DNA from 3 places in the Anaerobacillus alkaliphilus genome. Region 3 is predicted to be linked to each of the others. Evidence: a T-box and tRNA genes for the amino acid it is inferred to sense, from the RefSeq annotation. Region 3 holds a T-box; the other regions hold tRNA genes.
What was found. The T-box of region 3 lies ahead of DS745_RS03200 (glutamine--tRNA ligase/YqeY domain fusion protein). A T-box ahead of a tRNA ligase gene usually reads a tRNA of that ligase, here a tRNA-Gln.
Positions count from the first base shown of each region.

Region 1: it encodes a tRNA-Gln, which carries the amino acid that the T-box ahead of DS745_RS03200 (glutamine--tRNA ligase/YqeY domain fusion protein) is inferred to sense. The anticodon was not compared.
Region 2: it encodes a tRNA-Gln, which carries the amino acid that the T-box ahead of DS745_RS03200 (glutamine--tRNA ligase/YqeY domain fusion protein) is inferred to sense. The anticodon was not compared.

Region 1 covers NZ_QOUX01000001.1:273,439-280,087, reverse strand. Annotated here, with positions in the region: gene DS745_RS01445 (alpha/beta hydrolase) at 1-587, opposite strand, end outside; gene DS745_RS01440 (peroxiredoxin) at 679-1,362, opposite strand; gene DS745_RS01435 (aminopeptidase) at 1,510-2,742, shown strand; cyclic di-GMP riboswitch class I at 2,792-2,879, shown strand; gene DS745_RS01430 (GGDEF domain-containing protein) at 2,959-3,948, shown strand; tRNA gene DS745_RS01425 (tRNA-Gln) at 4,200-4,269, opposite strand; gene DS745_RS01420 (YozQ family protein) at 4,381-4,590, opposite strand; gene DS745_RS01415 (HAD family hydrolase) at 4,717-5,373, shown strand; gene DS745_RS01410 (hypothetical protein) at 5,454-5,684, shown strand; gene bshB2 (bacillithiol biosynthesis deacetylase BshB2) at 6,006-6,649, opposite strand, start outside.
Region 2 covers NZ_QOUX01000045.1:99,286-105,934, forward strand. Annotated here, with positions in the region: gene DS745_RS14645 (class I SAM-dependent methyltransferase) at 131-1,252, shown strand; gene DS745_RS14650 (DUF2626 domain-containing protein) at 1,502-1,747, opposite strand; gene DS745_RS14655 (helix-turn-helix transcriptional regulator) at 1,868-2,575, opposite strand; tRNA gene DS745_RS14660 (tRNA-Gln) at 2,792-2,866, opposite strand; gene comGA (competence type IV pilus ATPase ComGA) at 3,005-4,045, shown strand; gene comGB (competence type IV pilus assembly protein ComGB) at 4,045-5,079, shown strand; gene DS745_RS14675 (polysaccharide deacetylase family protein) at 5,121-6,200, opposite strand; gene DS745_RS14680 (DUF2325 domain-containing protein) at 6,367-6,649, shown strand, end outside.
Region 3 covers NZ_QOUX01000001.1:591,911-598,559, reverse strand. Annotated here, with positions in the region: gene DS745_RS03215 (DUF3221 domain-containing protein) at 1-264, opposite strand, end outside; gene DS745_RS03210 (aminoglycoside 6-adenylyltransferase) at 279-1,160, opposite strand; gene DS745_RS03205 (hypothetical protein) at 1,267-2,088, opposite strand; gene DS745_RS03200 (glutamine--tRNA ligase/YqeY domain fusion protein) at 2,143-3,786, opposite strand; T-box leader at 3,846-4,092, opposite strand; gene DS745_RS03195 (GNAT family N-acetyltransferase) at 4,224-4,688, opposite strand; gene DS745_RS03190 (dienelactone hydrolase family protein) at 5,133-5,732, opposite strand; gene DS745_RS03185 (DUF6843 domain-containing protein) at 5,832-6,608, opposite strand.

The sequences.
Region 1 (6,649 bases), 320 kb from region 3:
CTCGACATCAAGGCTACCGCTGTTGCTAGATTGCCGCCGGCACTATCCCCGACGACAGCCATTCGGTTTGGATTACCATTATATTTTTCTACATTTGCCTCGGCCCACAGTAAGGCATGATAACTATCGTCAACTGCGGTTGGAAACGCGTGAACTGGAGCTAGACGATAGCTTACAGCAATAACGACACTGTCAGTCCGAACCGCTAGGGCCCTAATGACATTATCATGTGTTTCTAAATTTCCATAGCCTTCCATAAAAGCCCCACCATGATAATATAAAATGACTGGATGGGGGCCATCACTCTTTGGATAATAAATTCGAACAGGAATTTCCTCTTCTTCAGCAATAGTGATTACTATATCCTCTCGAGCAAATGTTGCTGGCCTAGGTTGTGTTAAGAATTTGGGTGGCTTCATATCTGTTGTAATTAGGTTATTATTGACTGCATGGAGAATAACGGCAGTCTTTACTGGCAGTCTTCCTTCATCTCGAATTGACCAATAATGGACAGAAACAATTACATAACTCGTAAATATCAGTACTAAAGCTGCAATTATGGATACTATCTTTTTAAAAATTTTCAAAACTGACGCCTCCTTCCAATAAATAGTTTCCCTATGTATTCTCAAAAAACACCAAAACAATGACAATAACAAAAACAACGAGTTGGTTACATCAACCAGACTCGTTGTTTTCTAATGATTTATAACAGAACCACCAATCTAAACAATGATGGTTACCTAACTTTGCATCCTCCAACCTTTTTTGAACACTATAAAAGTTACTAGGAGGTGGAACCATTACTTGAGAACCAAGGTACTCATTATTCGGCCAATTGGCTGGTGTCGCCACTTTATGTTCTGTAGCGGCTTGAAGTGCATGTATGACCCTAATTAGTTCATCGCTATTTCTGCCTACCTCTGGTGGGTAGTGCATCATAAGCCGAATACGTCCCTTGGGGTCAATAATAAAAACAGTGCGAACAGTTAACGGACCAACTGTTGGGGAAATCATCCCTAACCTTTTCGCTAGTTGACCTAATTCATCTGCAATAATCGGGAATTCAATTGTTACATGGAAATGATCACGAATCCATTCAATCCATTTCATATGAGAAAACACACCATCGATAGACAAGCCTATCAATTCTGTATTTAGAGCTTTAAATTCGTCGCTTTTTCTTTGGATCTCGATAAATTCGGTTGTGCAAACAGGCGTGAAATCTCCTGGATGTGAAAACAGTACAAACCACTTCCCTTCATAATCATTAGGAAGTTTCTTTTTCCCTAAGGTTGTTCTTACTTCCACTTCCGGAAATCTTTCTCCAATTAAGGGAAGGCAGTTTTCCTTTTCGTTCATCTCCCACAACTCCTCTCAGTCACAACTATGATATGCGCCTATAACGAGAGGGGTGAATTGAAAAACGTTTCCTCTACACCCCTCTTTTGGTAAGATACTAATAGAGGTTGAATACCTTTAAAATACATACGTAAGGGAGCAATGATTGTGAGTACATTTGAACAAAACTTAGAAAAATATGCTGATATTGCAGTACGAGTTGGTATTAACATTCAACAAGGACAAACATTAGTAATTAACGCACCGACGAACAACATGGAATTTGTCCGTCTAGTAGCTAAAAAAGCTTATGAAGCTGGAGCAAAAGATGTCGTCATTGAGTGGAATGATGAAGAACTTACGCTATTAAAGTATACGTTAGCCCCTGACGAAGCTTTCTTGGAGTTCCCGGCGTGGAAAGCAAAAGGGTTTGAAGAATTGGCTGAAAACGGTGCCGCATTTATGAGTATTGTTGCAGCAAACCCAGACCTACTAAAAGGGGTCGATCCTGAAAGAATTTCAAATGCCAATAAAGCTAGAGGAGTAGCACTTGAAAAATATCGCAACTATGTTCAAGCTGATAAAGTCAGCTGGTGCGTCATTGCGGCTCCATCTAAAGAGTGGGCCCAGAAGGTGTTTCCAAATACAACAGAAGAAGAAAGCATGGCAAAACTATGGGAAGCTATCTTAATGGCTACACGTGCAGACTTAGAAGACCCAGTCGCAGCATGGCGTGAACATAATAGTAAACTTTTAAATAAAGTTGAGTACTTAAATGAGAAGAAGTATGCAAAGCTACACTACCAGGCTCCTGGAACCGATTTAACAATTGAACTTCCTGAAAAGCACCTATGGGTTGGTGGCGGTGGCAATAACGAAAATGGGGTTAACTTTGTCGCGAACATGCCTACTGAAGAAGTATTTACGCTTCCAAAAAGAGATGGTGTCCATGGAGTTGTACAAAGTACGAAACCATTAAACTATAGTGGCAACGTGATCAATAACTTTAGCATAACCTTTGAAAACGGAAGAATTGTTGATTTTACAGCAGAAGAAGGCTATGAAACATTAAAACGTTTAGTCGAAACAGATGAGGGTTCTCATTACTTAGGAGAAGTAGCACTTGTTCCTCATGACTCTCCTATTTCAAACTCGAACATTATTTTTTATAATACCTTGTTCGATGAAAATGCCTCAAGCCATTTAGCAATTGGAAATGCATACTCTTTTAACCTTGAAGGCGGGAAGACAATGTCCAAGGAAGAGCTTGAGCAGCACTGTGTAAACACAAGTATCACTCACGTTGACTTCATGATCGGTTCAAGTGAAATGAACATAGACGGTGTTACCAAAGACGGCGAACGTGAGCCTTTATTTAGAAATGGAAACTGGGCGTTTTAATAGAATAAATCATTTGTAGTAGTTCCTTATTCATGGTAAAATAGTAATAATTTGATAAAGGCAAACTAGTACGAAAGTCTAGGACGCAAAGCCATAGGTCTAATGTTTTTTAAAACTATGATAGCTAGGTTACCGAATGATGTTGGAAATGATTGTGCTCAACATAAGACTTATTCGGCACGAATAAGTCTTATGTTTTTTTATTGAGGTGATATTATGACTACATCAATTGATAAAAAAGAGAAAATCGTTATGACAATCCTGGCTGTACTCCAAAGCAATCTATATTTTTGGGTTGTCTTGTACTTTTGGGGAACGAGCAACGGGTCGTGGCTTTTAGGTCTTTTTATATTCCTTTCTATCTTCAACCTAGTCACAATTAAGTACATAAAACGGTATCCATTCATCATTCATATGACACAGCTGTTAGTTGCTTTCTTCATTATTTACTTTTCTGGTAACGTAGAAAGTCCGTTTTACCCGATGTATTATTTACCGGTAATCTCGTCGGTTGCTATCCTAGCTCAGTCATTTTATAATCGGTCTTTGTTTATTTTAGCACTGTCTGCATCCATACTAACGTTCGTTAACATTTATTCAATGTCTACTGTTACCTTTTTACAAATGATTCAAGGCGGAGTTTATTCACTTACCTACTTTGCCTTAGGGTACAGTGTTCTCTTTTATCAGGAACGTTTAAAAGAAACCATTGGAAATTCTAAAATAGATTATCTTACAGAGGTTTTAAATCGTAATGGAGGAGAAGCTGCCCTTTTAGAGGAAATTACCAAAGCAAAACAAGGTTCTCTCCCTTTATCTATTGCTTTTTGTGATCTAGATAATTTTAAGCAATTGAACGATCGTTACGGTCACTTATCCGGTGATATGATCTTAAAGACAACGGCCTCAATTATAAAAGAAACAATACCTAAAGACTCCTATGTAGTACGCTGGGGTGGAGAAGAATTTCTGCTAATCCTAAAAGGGATACCCAAGGATAATGCTTTTGAAATATTTGAACATATTCGTACTAAGATTGAATTACATTCGTTTAATGTCAAAGGCAGCACCCTGTCCATTACGATAAGCGGAGGAATTGTTGAAGCTAGCGAATATAATTATGAATTAGTTGAAATCCTTAGCGAGGCAGATCAATTATTGTACAAAGCAAAAGACTTGGGACGCAACAAAATTTTTTCTAACTAAAAGGCTGTTTTTGCAAAGTTAGTTGCTTTCGTAAAAATCCCAAATGCCGGAATTTTACACAAAATACTAAGAATGCACAATTAATTAAGTCAGTATTGCTCTTTTCTTACATAATTAATTGGCTGATATCTTCACCTTTTAGGGTAAAAAAGCAAAAATGTTTACGAAAAGAGCCAACTAAAAAGAAAGGAGTTAGAGAATAGATAAAAATCCTTCTCTAACTCCTTTCTTTTCTTCATGGGGAACGGCTAGGAGTGCGGCTGGAATTGAACCAGCTAAATACTAGGCAAGCTAGTTGCTCTACCGTTGAGCTACGCACTCATGAAACAATTATAGCTTTTACAGAAAGATAAAAACTTATACACGAGTTATTGTCTTACAACATAAAACGAGCCTGGGCCGCCCCAAGCTCGCATTTTATATGGGAGTGCTCTACTCTCCAGAACGACGAGGAAACTCTTTCAGCTTTTCATCATAATTGTCAATCTCACCATCAATCGTACCTTCCACATACATATCACTTACTTGTTCATGAGTAATGGCTAGGCCCTTATCTACATCTTTATTACTATGATAATCTGAAGGATCATATGAATTTTCTGCAACTTGTGCACTTACACTTTTATTATCCTTTTTTCCCATTACAAACACACCTCCTTTTTCGTAGTATGCCCGCCTTTGTTTCTCCTATCTAAAAATTAAGCTTGCAAAACCAATTAACAAAATCATACAATTACAATAAATAACATTTAGAAAGGAAGCTAATCAGTGAAGGTAGCCATTTTTGATTTTGACGGTACATTATTTCCAGAAGAGACGTTTCCATTAATGATGAAGCATTTGAAAAAACAGCACAGTGGCAGATATCGCCGCTTCCTCTCGAAAATCCTGCCAGTGTATGTAGCATACAAGTGCAAACTTTATCCTGAACAAAAAATGAAGGAATATTCCATGAGATCTTATATCTCATCTTTCGGTCAATCATCTAAAAATGAAATTCACCATTTCTTCTCTTTATTAGGTGGGGAAATGAGTCAAAAATTAAGTGAAACTGTTTTACAACGATTAGAACAACATAGTAAAGATGGATACTATATTATGTTAGTATCAGGTGCCTTTGAGCCATTACTCCACTCGGTGACAAAAGAAGTTCACTTTGATTGTATTATTGGGACAAGCATACCTTTTAGAAACATGGAAATAGATAAACATGCTCCTGTTATCCATATCCATGGTCAAAGAAAAACTGAGAACATTATTGCCCAGCTAGTAAATGATGATGTGGATTGGGAAAATAGTTACGCGTATGGCGATAGCTTTTCGGATTTAAATGTGTTAGAACTTGTTGGTAACCCAGTAGCTGTAAAACCTGACTCTAAATTATTAGAAGTAGCTCAAAACAGAAAATGGGAAATACTCTCATAATTAGCCTTTGCCTCCTCTCATGAAAAAATAGTCTATGACAAAAGCTAAAATTGTTACACAGGAAGGAGGTCACTGAAAACATGGAATTTATTATTAAGGCTAAAGATGGTGCGATCCCTTGTTTAGTTACTATCGACGAAGATAACGGAAAATATATGTTACGAAACTCCGATACGAGTGGCGAGGTTTTTCAAAATAAAGAGCAGTTAATTCAATGGATTGAAAGTGAATGGTACCCTGAATTTTTTGAAGATGAAGATGCATACTCACAATTACTAACGATGATTAGGGGTAATTTTGACGAAATCTAAAAGAAAAGGTAGTACTTTTCATCATGCGTAGGCATTAGAGAAGTGCTACCTTTTTTTAAAAAGCTGTTTTCGCAAAGTTTGTTTCTTCGTAAAAATCCAAAAAGCCGGATTTTTACACAAATTACTAAGAATTTACCACTAATTTAGTAAGTACAGCTCTTTTCTTACATAATTTATTGGCTGACTTCCTCATCTAGAGTATTTTTCCGATTATTTTAGGATAAAAAAGCCACAGTTTTTTGTGCGACGAGTAACCGCAGGAGCAATGTTTTTTTTGTGCGACGAGTAACCGCAGGAGCAATGTTTACGAAAAGAGCCTCTTTAAAAACGGTAAGTCCAGAATTGTTCTTCAGTTAACCAATTTCTTAAGTTAACTTTTTGATTGCTGCTTTGTTTGAAGATAGCTTCTGTTTGCGAACGGTGCGCTTTAATGGCAGCTATTTTTGTATCCATCGTTTCGCTGACGTCTTTCACTACATCTGGCTTTCCAAGAACTCTTTCCCGTTCTTTTGTAATTGCCATACAATGGACGGTAGGACGCTCAGCTACTGGTAGCTGACGAACAGCCTCTACTGTTGCATGGCCTGTTGCATCGTGGTCAGGATGCACCCCATGTCCAGGGTAATGTGTAATAATTAATGATGGTTTAATCTCGTTAATAATCTCTTTAATTGAGGCAATAACCTTATCTTCATCTTCAAATTCAACCGTCTTGTCTCTGTATCCAAGCATGCGTAAATCGTTTATGCCTAAAATAGCACATGCATCTGCAAGCTCTTCTTTTCTTAATAAAGGAAGGGTTTCACGATTTGCAAATGGCGGCGTGCCCATATTCCGCCCCATTTCCCCTAATGTTAAACAAGCGTATGTTACCGGGATCCCGGATTGTGTATATTCAGCAATTGTACCACCCGGACCAAATGATTCATCGTCTGGGTGAGGAAATACAACTAGAACATGATTTT
Region 2 (6,649 bases), on a different contig from region 3:
TATCATAAATGAACTTTTGAGGGGAGGGGGAACTCCCGAAGATCATTGCTAACTTACAAATTTATTATATAACCATATAAACAACATGTCAACAGTGTTAATTATATTTTTTAGGATGGGGGAGATCATTTTGAAAGAGTACGTTATTGCTACAATTCAAAGCACAGAAAAGAAAATGATCACATATGCAGAGTATATAAATCTTGTTTTATATGATACTAGTATAGGTTATTACATGAAGGATCAAAAGAAATTAGGCAAAGACGGAGACTTTTATACCAGTAGTGGTGTTCATGAAGTTTTCGGACGTGCGTTTGCTCATTTTTTCATAGACTTACTTGAGAAAGAGTCTCTACCAGCAAAAATTTGTGAGTTTGGTGGTGGAGATGGCCGTTTTGCCAAAGCTGTTCTTGATGAGTGGGATAGTATTAGTGATCAATCACTAGAGTATGTGATTATTGAAACTAGCCCTTACCATCGAAATGAACAACGAAAGCTAATCGGTGACAACAGATTTTATCAATTTGCTAGTTTAGAAGAATTTAAAGACCATGCTGGAAAAAAATTTGAGGGCATCATTTTCTCAAATGAGCTACTCGATGCATTTCCAGTCCATGTAGTTGAAAAAGCTGGAAATAACTTGTTTGAAGTGTTTGTGGCTGTGGATGATACGGGGAACTTAATTGAAAAAAGAGAAAAATGTAGTGAAAAACTAGAAGAATGGTTAATTGAATATGGGCCAAAGTTAGCTGACAAGCAGCGAATCGAGGTACCAATCTACATGAATTCATGGTTAGATAGTGTAAATCATTTTCTCGAGAAAGGTTTTTTACTAACAATTGATTATGGTTATACAAAAGAAGAATGGACGTTTCCGCAAAGATACGATGGTAGTCTCCGTGGTTACTATAAACATCAGATGATTAAAAATCCACTTGAACATCCTGGTGAAATGGATTTAACTACACATATTCATTTAGATGCCTATGAAGAAATTGTAACAAAAATGGGTTTCGAAAAAATTTGTGAAGTAAAACAAAACCGCTTTTTACTGATGATTGGCATGCTGAAGTTTTTGCAGGAAAACTATGATCCTAATCCATTCTCCGAAAGAAGTAAACGGAACCGAGCGATACAATCGCTAATTAGTGATACTGGAATGAGTGCAGCTTTTCAGGTTTTTCTTCACGGTAAAAAGATTGAACATGGAAAGTCTTATAAGTTTCTTCATGAGGATCCGTATAAAATTTAAAGGCTCTTTTCGTAAACATTGTGGCATTCTTATCCTAAAATAATCGGGAAAATAGCTAGATGAATATATCACCCAATAAATTATGTAAGAAAAGAGCGTACTTACTAAATTAGTAGTAAATTCTTAGTAACTTGTGTAAAAATCCGGCTTTTGGGATTTTTACGAAAGCAACAAACTTTGCGAAAACAGCCAATTTAAAAGTAAGAATAAAAAAAGGCGACTTAGTCAAGTCGCCTTTTGATCGTCTTCTTAGTGTCCGCCAATTCCTGGTACCATTAAGAACGTAGCATAATACGTAAATCCAACAAAAAATAGTGTTAGGAAAGCACCAAAAATGTATAAGTACATACGTTCTGAAAGATTTAAGTAACTTAATGCTAGAAATGCTCCAGTAATTCCGAAGAAAAGTATTGCCGTACTATGCATATCACCAATCATAAATAAAACTGCAAAAATACCTGTCCAGAAGCTTAAAACACGATACATGCGCTCCACGTTATTCCCCCCTTTATTATGTATAGGATATACACATTTAAACAATTTAGTCATTATTTAAATGTGTATGAGAAGATAATATCAAATATATTATATACATAGGAAAACGAGTTGTAAATGTTAAGGTAGGATTAACGTTCGATATGCACAGAAACTATATTGATGACTATCTGACATTGCGTTAGTTTTATCTAAGTTAATTTCTCCAAAGAAGTAGTCAAAGAATCCGTTTATTAAGGCTTGATGCATTTTACAAATGGGAATACGGTCAGGAACTAACTCTTTAAATGTACAGTTATAAACTCTAAAGTTCACTTCATGAGTATTTTTATCATAGTGCAGTTCAGGATTTAAGCCTTGTTGAAGTGCAACAGTTTTAATATGAGTTAGACGTTCTTCATTTGAAAGTGCTTTTAGGTTTAAATCTAGGTATTGTGAATACGTTCGAGAAGTTTCATAACCAAATTTTCTACCCGTCTCCATTAATGCTTTTTCACCAACAGGACCTAAGCTCAGTAGTGTATCTATCGCAATTTCTGATAACTTTTGGAAATCTCGAAATGGAAACTGAAGACTAATAACCTCATCGGAAACACGATAAAACCTGCTCGGTCTTCCACCTTTTCCTGTTTTCTTTGTTTCAGAAATTAACATATTAACGTCTTCTAGTTTTGTTAAGTGAAGTCTTGCTACGTTTGCGTGTATCTCAAATGCATCTGCAATCTCTTGCACTGTCACATCACGATGTTGCTTTGTTACATATTGGTATATAGAGAATCTTGTTGGATCTGAAAGAACACCTGTAATCTTTAATGTTTGTTGTTCCATCTATATTCACTCCCCGTGAGTCTTTCCCTCATTATATTATAATTAAAAGCATTTACAATTTAATTATGTGGTTAAAGTTAGAAATTTATTTGAATTTTTTTTGAACATTTTGATTAGAAAAAACAAAAAAACTATAAATTTTGCTTGCAATTTCTGAAACGATAAAAAGATCCATGGAGCGCATCCATGGACTTTTTAGAAATATAATAATTGCAATGGCTGGGATAGAAGGATTCGAACCTTCGAATGACGGAGTCAAAGTCCGGTGCCTTACCACTTGGCTATATCCCATCAACTGATTACATTTGTTAGTATAGGTAAATTACAAGATATTATTCATAAAAAAGAGGAAAAAGTAAAGTTAATGTCGAATTGTTATTTTGAAATTCCCCATAATTCCCCGAGTAACTTTATAAGGAAGGTGCCAACATGTCTAGCATTGAACGAAAGAGCGATGAAATTGTTTTGAGGGCCGTTCAGCAAAAAGCTTCAGACATCCATATTGTCCCCGCTAACAGCTATTCAGCCGTCCAATTCAAAATTAACAATCGTTTAGTAAGTTACGAAAAGTTGAAAAACAGTGAAGCAGAAAAACTTATCTCTCATTTTAAATTCCGGTCTAAAATGGATATTGGTGAGCGAAGGAGACCTCAAAATGGTTCGTTAAAGATACAAGTCAAGCAGCATGAGACTAACTTACGTTTATCTACTTTACCAACTACTCCTCATGAAAGTTTAGCCATTCGAGTTTTACCTCAAAGTGAAATTACCACCCTAAATCAACTTTCACTTTTTCCCAATCAGACAGATCATTTACGATTATTGATGAAAAAAGCACACGGTTTGTTACTTGTCTCTGGACCAACGGGTTCAGGTAAAACAACAACTATTTACTCCTTACTATCGGATGAGATGCTAAGAGGTAGGAGAATTATCACCATTGAAGATCCAATTGAAAAAAGAAATGATGCCTTTATACAAGTAGAAATAAATGAAAAAGCGGGGGTAACATATGTAGAAGCTCTGAAAGCTACACTACGCCATGATCCTGATATCATTATGATAGGTGAAATTCGTGATGAGAGAACTGCACAAATAGCCATTCGAGCAGCTATGACGGGACACTTAGTCATAAGTACCATTCATGCAACTAATTGTGTGGGCAGTATCTCAAGGCTGAGAGAATTTGGATGTGCTAAAATAGATTTGAAAGAGACAATTATAGGTGTAGTTTCTCAGCGACTTCTGACTTTAAAATGTCCCCTCTGCAATCAGCACTGCTCTAATTATTGTTGCTTTAATCAAAATAAAAGATTAGCTGCTTACGAAATCCTATCTGGAAGTATGTTAGAAATGGCGCTAGATCATAAAGACATCCCACTGAATTTTGAAACTCTTCCTAGAGTGATAAGAAAAAGTATTGCTTTAGGGTATGTTGATATAATGGAATATGAAAGGTGGCTATGTTAATGAAATTGAAACATAGCTGGGATACCCACCAAAAGGCTGAGTTTTTGATTAGAATAGGGACTCTGTTAGAGCAGGGTTATACGATTACCGAGGGTGTAAATTTTTTTAGTAAGTACCAAAAGGAAAACCAGAAGCCGTTACTTAGAGAGCTTTTAGACAATCTTCACAGAGGAGTTACTATAAGTAAAGCATTGGAGGTTTTGAGTTTACCACAACACATTATTGGCTTTGTGTATCTGGCTGAACACTATGGTAACTTACCAAGTGGATTAATCGATGGCGGAAATTTATTAAAAAAGAGCGAAGAGCTCAAAGAAAAACTACAAAAGTTATTAAAATATCCACTATTCCTAATGTGGATGTTAAGTCTATTTATGGTTGTCATGTACCAGTATTTATTTCCGCAATTTTTACAGCTTTTTTCTACAATGAATGTCGAATTACCATTCATAACGAAAATGTTTCTGCACTTCATTAAAAACTCTCCTTTACTTATCCCCTTTATTTTGATTGTCCTAGCTTCTTTTGCTTTCTACTATCTCATTTCATTTCGTAAGAAAACTATAAGACGAAAAGCAAAGTTTTACTCTTCACTCCCACTGTTTGGAAGTTATTATCAAATCGTTATTACATACATGTTTTCTACTAACCTTAGCTATTTAATTAAAAACGGAATTTCCATTTATGATTCACTTATGATTTTTAAAAAGGTTGAAGGTCTAGGGTATATAAGTGAACAAGCAGAAAGGTTAATTGAAAGATTAGAAGCAGGTGAACAATTACAAAATGTCATTATAAATGAAACTCTTTACCTTGATGGTTTGGGATATATTATTGAACATGGTCAAACGAATAGCCGTCTTGATGAGGAGTTGTCACATTATAGTGATTGGCTTTTCATAGAATTAGATAACAAATTAAAAAAATTACTAATGATCGTTCAACCAATTTTGTTCCTGTTCATTGGTCTTATCGTACTCGTAATGTTCGCAGCGATATTGCTACCGGTGTTTTCTCTTATTAAGGGCCTCTAGCTAAAATAATAGTGTCCGCTGTTCGAATGCGGACACTATTATTAATTTGCTAATAACGTGTGAATGGTTACAAATCGGTAGCCTTTTGCTCGAAGTTCATCAATGATTCGGGGTAACGCTTCAACAGTCCCATCCAAGAGTCTAGCGTCCTCTCGATGTGGTTCGAAATTGTGCTGTAAAATAATTCCTCCTGGAGAGATATCACGATGGACGATCGAAAGTATATCGTCCCCTGATAAACCACTCCAATCCAACGTATCAACTGTCCACATAATTGTTCTCATTCCCATTTTCTCTAGCAATAAGGCGTCAGCTTTCGTAATCGCACCATATGGTGGCCTAAATAAATCCGATCTACGACCTATCGTTCGATCGATCACTGTTTGTGTCGAATTAATTTCTTCAATAATTTGTTCAGTCATTACTCGGGGAAAACTAGGATGATTCCATGTATGGTTACCAAATGCATGACCTTCATTAAATATTCTCTTCATAATATTGGGGTAGTTCTCAACTTGCTTGCCCATAACAAAAAATGTGGCACGAACATTTTTTTCCTTTAATATATCTAAAATTTGTGGTGTGTAATGTGGATCAGGTCCATCATCAAATGTTAGTGCCACAAACTTCCGTTCTGGATTGCCTCTTCTAATTGAGCTCTTAGCGGAACGAATATTTGTTGTAATCTCCGTTCTTCTAAGTTTAGGGTTATAGGTTACGATCATTCCAAATTTTTTTGCGAGATCAACTAGGGGTACGTATACATCCCCATCTATTTCAACTGTATTTGTAACCAAAGGAAATCTAACCCATTTTTTCACTTTTCCAAGATAATCATCGGAAAAATTTTTATTTATAGGTAAGGCATAAAGATTTTCTTCAAATGAAAATACCACTGATCGGTACTGTTGGTTACGATTCACATTCACTCCAGTATGCTTTAAAAAAAATGCAGGGACTAATATATGACCGCTTCTCATTAGGTATTTAGTTTTTTGTGGCCTTCCATCAACGATTATTTCAGCCTCAGGTATAGCAGACTCGTCTGCAAAGCTAGAGTTTAAAGGTAGTAGCAAGCAAATTAAAAAACCGACAACAAGGATAGTAAATTGTTTATTCATTAAAACTCTCATTTCTTTTTTTTATTATTTTGTATTGTTTCCTAATTTTAGAAAGATATGAGTAATACATCGGTCATTACATATAGAAAAAAAATATTTGACATTGATAATCATTATCATTTATAATCTAATTAACGAATAGAAGAGCGATGGGAGAGACAAATAAATGAGATCTTTATTAATAGTTGGTGCTGATCACTTGGGGACAATTCCACAAAAATTGGAGGAACTAGGCATTTCAGAAGTAACACATTTATGTGGGAGAAAAGTACAGATGGTAAAAAGAGAAATACCTGAAAATGTAGATTCGATTCTTGTCTTAACAGATTATATAAATCATAATCTAGCAAAAGCACTTAAGAAAAAAGCCCAAGACCAGTCAGTTCCCGTTTATTATGCCAAACGTTCATGGTGTTCAATTTACCAAGCTCTATCTAAATGCGAAATTC
Region 3 (6,649 bases):
TTGACCTTTTCTTAACTCAGAAAAATCTATCTTATTGTCGTTAGCATCTAAAATCTCAGTTTTATTAGAGACCAACAAAGACACTACAACCGGTGTAGGATAATAATTTGCAATTAGTTCCTGCACTAGTACTCTATCATCTATTTTCGTAATTTTACCTTTATGGTGTGCATCACTGGTAATTTCTTGGATTTTCTCTAAATCACTCGGACCACAACCTACAATCAGAAACAAAGCGATAAGTGTTATGAACAACTGCTTCATTTTTTTCCTCCAATTTAAAAGATTTCCCTTGCACCCTTTGACAATTCCCTTACTTGTCGCAAGTACTTCATCATATTTTGATCATCTTGGGTAGGATACGTAAAACCAAAGTGCTTCGCTACTTCTTGAGAAAGCATTCGAAATAATTCACAAGTAATAAAAATTGAGTCCCACATCTGTTCGTAGTAAGCTGAGGAATACGTTGCTTTATACATGTTCCAATAATCTTCTGGCAAATAAACTTTAAAGTACTTACCTAACTTCCCTGCAGATACCTGGAAGTCTGTTTCTACACCGATCCACCATGACACCATTTTATCAAGCGAGTCCCTTGTGGTGTATTCATACATCCATTTGACATATGGCAATTCATCACGCCAAATTCCCTTTGCCACGTTTTGCAAGCACCACCAAAAGTTATTTGTACAACTATTGAAGTCTCCTTCACTCGGCTTTTTCACATGGTAGTCTATATCGGTAGGGGGTGGAATGATTGGCAAAATATCATCCTTATCGAGTAAAGGAAGAGTTAGCTTATCTGTTTCATATCCTGCAAGCATGCTTTCCTTCGTTTCTAGATGAAGATCAATCCGATTTCCATCGGTAAATAACATTAGGTATGTATACGAGCGATCAAAGTTTTTCGGAATACCGACCCCTTGGTCTAACTTGTCCGGTTCTTGTATCATAAGTAAGTCCCCAAACACATTGATCCATTCTTCGTCTGCTAGAAAAGACGCTGTTCCAGTCACAACATAAACAATATCGTAGTCTTGGAAGATATCCTTTTGGACATTTGGATTTGTTCGCGACCCATTCATGTAAACGGCTCTAATTCTCTCATCCTTCTTGGCAAAACCCAAGATCAAATCAAACATTTCTTTCTCGCTTCTCACAGCTCCACCTCTTTTGTATAGTTATCGCCATCTTAACTATAACCTTTTCCCAATTTTTCCAAAAGAACAAAAAAAGCGATAGCTTCTTTTCGCTACCGCCATGTTGCTAATCTAACTTCTTAATCGCTACTGCATACCCTTGAGCAGGTAAGGAATGCAAGATCATACCGTCTGACCAAGCCATAACCTGATCACCGACTTTAATATCATCCACTTCTAACTCTGCACCGCTATGATCTCTGATAACCGTAGCATCGTTGATTGAAAAATAGATCTGGTCATCTATAAGTATTCTTCCATTTTCATCAATCTCCATTACTATTCCCGTTATAAAAGGCTCAGCAATAGGTAGACCGTTTTCATCAACTGCACTCATAATTCCTTCTTTAATATGGATAATTTCATCGTTTCCACCTGTAATCTCGCTTAGTAGGTCAAGATTAAGATCGGCTTTCGTTGAGACATCCATAAAAATTCGGTTTTCCATTTCATCAATGCCAAAAGAAAGAACTTGTCTTTCAGTCACTAATAATTGTTGATATGACTCATTTAATTTATTCATAATCGTATCTAACGTTTGATATGAATATTTGGCAGGTTTGATTTCAAACTCTAAATTGTCACTGCCCTTACTCTCTGCAAAAGCTACAATTCTTTCCCTCAAATCTTCATCGTAATAATCCTCTTGCACGAGCAATACGACATGCATATGTGGATCATGTGCTAGATAAAGTCCCGAAAAAGCCAACTCATCTAACTCATTTGCTACAAAATCACGGATGATATCGACAGCATCACCCTCAGGTACACCAATTGACTGCCCTCCGTCTGGACTTCCTTCGTACCCAGTTCGTGGCTCTTCTTGCTCTGGCGATTGCCCACATGCAGCTAAAGTTAACGATAAAATCAAAATCATCAAGTACTTCATGGTTCCTCTCCTTTAACCCTTTTTAAGTTAGACGACGAAGTACGAGAAAAAGTTTCATGACAAACGTTTCCATGAGTCCTTTAATGGTACAATTCGGTTTAGTACTAGTGTTTCTTCTGTCGTATATTTTTTATCGACACAGAAGTAGCCCTGGCGTAGAAATTGAAATTTCTCTTCTGGCAATGCGTTTGCAATAGACGGTTCAACGACCACACCTTTACGAATGGCTAATGAGTTTGTATTGATTTTCTCCTCCCACGTTGATTCTTTCTCGTTCTCCTCTACTAAAAGCTTATAGTACAAATGAACATCTACTTTTACCGCATGTTCTGCTGAAACCCAGTGAATTGTCCCTTTTACTTTTCGCCCTTTAAAACCAGTACCACTTTTCGTTTCTGGATCATAGGTACAACGCAACTCAAAAGTCTCACCATTTGTATCTTTAACAACCTCGTCACACTTGATAAAATAAGCGCCCATTAAGCGGACCTCTGTCCCTAACGTTAACCTCTTAAAGCCAGGCTCAGGTACTTCCATAAAATCTTCTCTTTCAATATAGACAACCCTGGAAAATGGAACTTCTCTACTACCTAGCTCAGGATTTTCACTGTTGTTTTTCACTGTTAGGTACTCGGTTTGTCCTTCTGGATAATTGGTAATGACAACGCGTAACGGTTCTAAAACCGCCATCACACTAGGCGCTTTAGGTTTCAGATCATTGCGAACCGAATGTTCAAGCATAGCCATATCTACAACTGTTTGATGTTTAGCCAACCCTATCTCTTCAATAAAATGACGAATAGCTGAAGGTGTAAAGCCCCGTCTTCTCATTCCTCGAATTGTTGGCATCCGCGGATCATCCCAACCATCAACATAACCTCCATGAACCAGTTCTCGTAAAAATCGTTTGCTTGTTACGACTCCCGTTACGTTCAATCGTCCGAACTCCCTTTGTTTCGGTGGCTCAATCAGATCTAATTCATTTAATACCCACTCATACAAAGGACGGTGATCCTTAAACTCAATGGAGCATAAAGAATGTGTAATTCCTTCAATCGCATCTTGAATTGGATGTGCAAAGTCGTACATTGGATAAATACACCAGTCATTTCCGGTTCTGTAATGCGAAGCATGAATAATTCTGTACAACACAGGGTCACGTAAGTTGATATTTGCTGAGCTCATGTCAATTTTTGCCCGTAGCACCTTTGATGCGTTAGCGAAATCACCATTCTTCATTTTTAAAAATAACTCTAGGTTCTCCTCCACCGATCGATGACGGTAAGGACTATCCTTGCCACCTTCAGTTAATGTTCCCCGGTATTCCGTCATTTCCTTTGGAGACAGATCACATACGTAAGCCTTCCCCTTTTTTATCAGCCTAACAGCCGACTCAAAAATTTGCTCTGAATAATCCGAACCGTAAAAGATATTGTCTGGTCTATATTCCAGCCATTCCAGATCCTCAATAATAGCGTTTACGTATTCAATGTCCTCCTTTAGCGGATTGGTATCATCAAACCTCAGATTAAATTTTCCTTTGAACTCTTTAGCAATCATATAATTGGTGTGAATGGCATAGGCACTTCCAATGTGCAAATACCCATTCGGTTCAGGAGGAAAACGAGTGCAAATCGGTCGTTGAAACGTTGCCTCCTTCACATCTTCTGCCACTAATTTTGTTAAAAAGTTATCCATGTCCTTCCCTCCTACTCAATTTTGGCCAATAAAAAAAATCTCACCTCCAAGACGTATGTCTTGGGGACGAGATTTGTTCGTGGTACCACCCCAGTTTATTAATATGTCACCATATTAACCTTGTCAGGTACGGCAATCAGCTTATACCCTAGCTCTATAACAGGAGCACCTGTCACACCATCCCCTAAAAGATTCCGATGTGCCGCTCGGAGGCTTGGTTCAATAACTTCATCTTTACTCCTTTTCAGCTACCGGAGCTCTCTGTAAAAAATGATCGCTATCTACTCTTCTCTTCATTGCGTTTGATTTGCTCTATAGTATCACCAAATTCAGGAAGTTGTAAAGATGATTTATGAAAATATTTTTTTAAAGTTAACACCTTAAAGAGTTGAAAAATTAAATCGGAACAACCACCCTTGAATGTGCTTATCCTATACTTATTTGAGTTTTAGTTTTAATCCTTCATGTGTTGCCTTAAAGCCTAACTTCTCATAAAATCTCAAAGCATCAGGACGCTCTTTATCTGTTGTGAGCTGTACTAAGTGACATCCACGTTCTTTGGCACGGTTAATTCCCCAATTAATTAGTTCAGTACCTATACCTTTTCCACGAGAAGCAGATGAAGTTCTTACCCCTTCAATGGTAGCCCTCCAACCGCCCTGATATGTTATATATGGAGTGAAGGTAATTTGTTGAACGCCTATGATTTCATCTCCATGACATGCTACAACTAATTCATTGTTTGGGTCAGATGAAATAGCTCTGAACGCTTCTATGTAACTATCTGGAAGGGGTTGCTCATATCTCTCCCTTTTTCTCCCTAAAACATCATCAGCTAGCATTTCAACAATTTTATCCAGATCTTGTTCTGTTGCTATTCTAAAATTAATTTCTTTTTCCATAAATCCCTCATCCTCCTAAACTCTAAAATACTTGCTCATTGTTATTGCTAATAAATCCCGCAAAAAAGCGTTAATTCCTCCTTGAATTAACGCAGTACAGAACGAGCCTTTACGAGACATCAGTGCTTTTTTTTAATAACCCTTTGCGATTTGCTATTAGGGAAATCAAAAACGAAACTATTATAGAAGAAATAATGATGTATACAATATTTAAAAAAGCAAACTCTGTGTAATTCCCAAATAGCAAAAGAAAAATGAGTGGAATACCAAACCACCTAGACCTAAATAGTCCAACCCATCCAATATATTCAGTGCTATCTTTCTGCTTTTTTGAAAATAGTATAGGCGAAAAAATAAGTATAAAAAGTCCAAAAGTTAACATAACGCTGAGAAAATCAAACTGCAAAACACTCACACCCCTTTCTCGATAAAGAGTCATTTGAGTTAACGTAATTTCTGAAAGAAATTCATCATTTGTGTATATGCTTTTTGTGCTGACTCCTCATTATATTTTGAAGAGTACGCGTCACTGAATCCATGTTGACCACTGAATTTATATAGCTTACTATTCTTTTTATCCAAAGTGGAAATTAACTCATCCACATTACATGATTTTTCTTCAGTGGAAAAGAAAAGCATTACTGGAGATTTTGGTAAAATGCCAACATAATTTCTAATACGTGAACCATAGTATCCTACTATTCCATCAACAGATTCATCCTCACTACATAACCAAGCTATGGTCGCCCCAACACTAAATCCGACAATAAATATTCTTTTGTATTGATTTTTAATATCTGACAAAATATCTTTTATTTTATGTAATGCCTTGTCAAAACCAACGTTCTCCATAAAATGATGATAAGCTACTTTCTCTTGATGATATTCAAATGGTGTATGACTCTCGTATAAATCAGGACAGAAAACATCAAAATTCTGTTCTGATAGAGACTCACAAAAATTCTTCATATGTTGATTTATTCCATAAATTTCGTGGATTACAATGATTACACTATCAGAATTTTTATCAGTTAATTTAATCATTTGCACCTCCGGTAATACTATGATTCTTTTCATCTTCATCTAAACTGCTCAATAAACCAGTGTTAAAAAGGAGCTGCATTTTGCAACTCCTTTTAACGACTAGTCCTCAAACATCCGTTCTAGCACTTTATCACTGAGCCGCCTGTAACGTTCATTTCCTTGCATAAAATAGTTTTCGCCACACATACTTTTTGTCAATTGTAGCTTCTCATAGTTTGCGGTCTTGCCGTTGGAATCATTAAATGAGCCGACCCCGTCATAGTGGACACAATCATGAGGAATCATAGTTCTTTCTCCTGCTTGATCTACGTAATAATACTCGTTATTTAATATCCCGAATGATTGTGGAGACGATGTCTTATAAAACCCATATGTGTCCTCATCTTCTTTTAGCTTTGCAACTTCAACTGGAACGACTTTATATGCTCCTTCTGTTTCCGGCTTCGGCTGATTAGGCTCACTATAGAACACAATTATCGGACCTTCAAAACCTTCCGGAATTAAATAAATCGTATTAGTCTTTTCTTGAAAGAGTGGAGGAACCTTATAAACTGCAAAAATAGCCAATGCCAAAAACGCAACAATAACAAGACTACTGCCAAGCAGCTTTTTCCTGCTTCTCTCTCTTCGGTGCAGCCATTCATTAATAACAAAAAAGAGACAGGCACTGAAGACCGCATAATACGCTAGAAAATCAATAAATATTACAGTTGCTGCCCCAAAGAATAGATGGATTAGCCCCGCTACCAGCAGACGGTAGTCTTGCATGTTTTTCGTTAACCAATCTGACAGTAAAGATACTGGAATCCCATAAATAACGGTTCCAATTGCGGTGTATACAAACACTATTGCAGCAAACAAAATAGAGTCCTGCATGATCAAACCTGCAATCAAATAAAAGCCGCTTACAAGCAGGG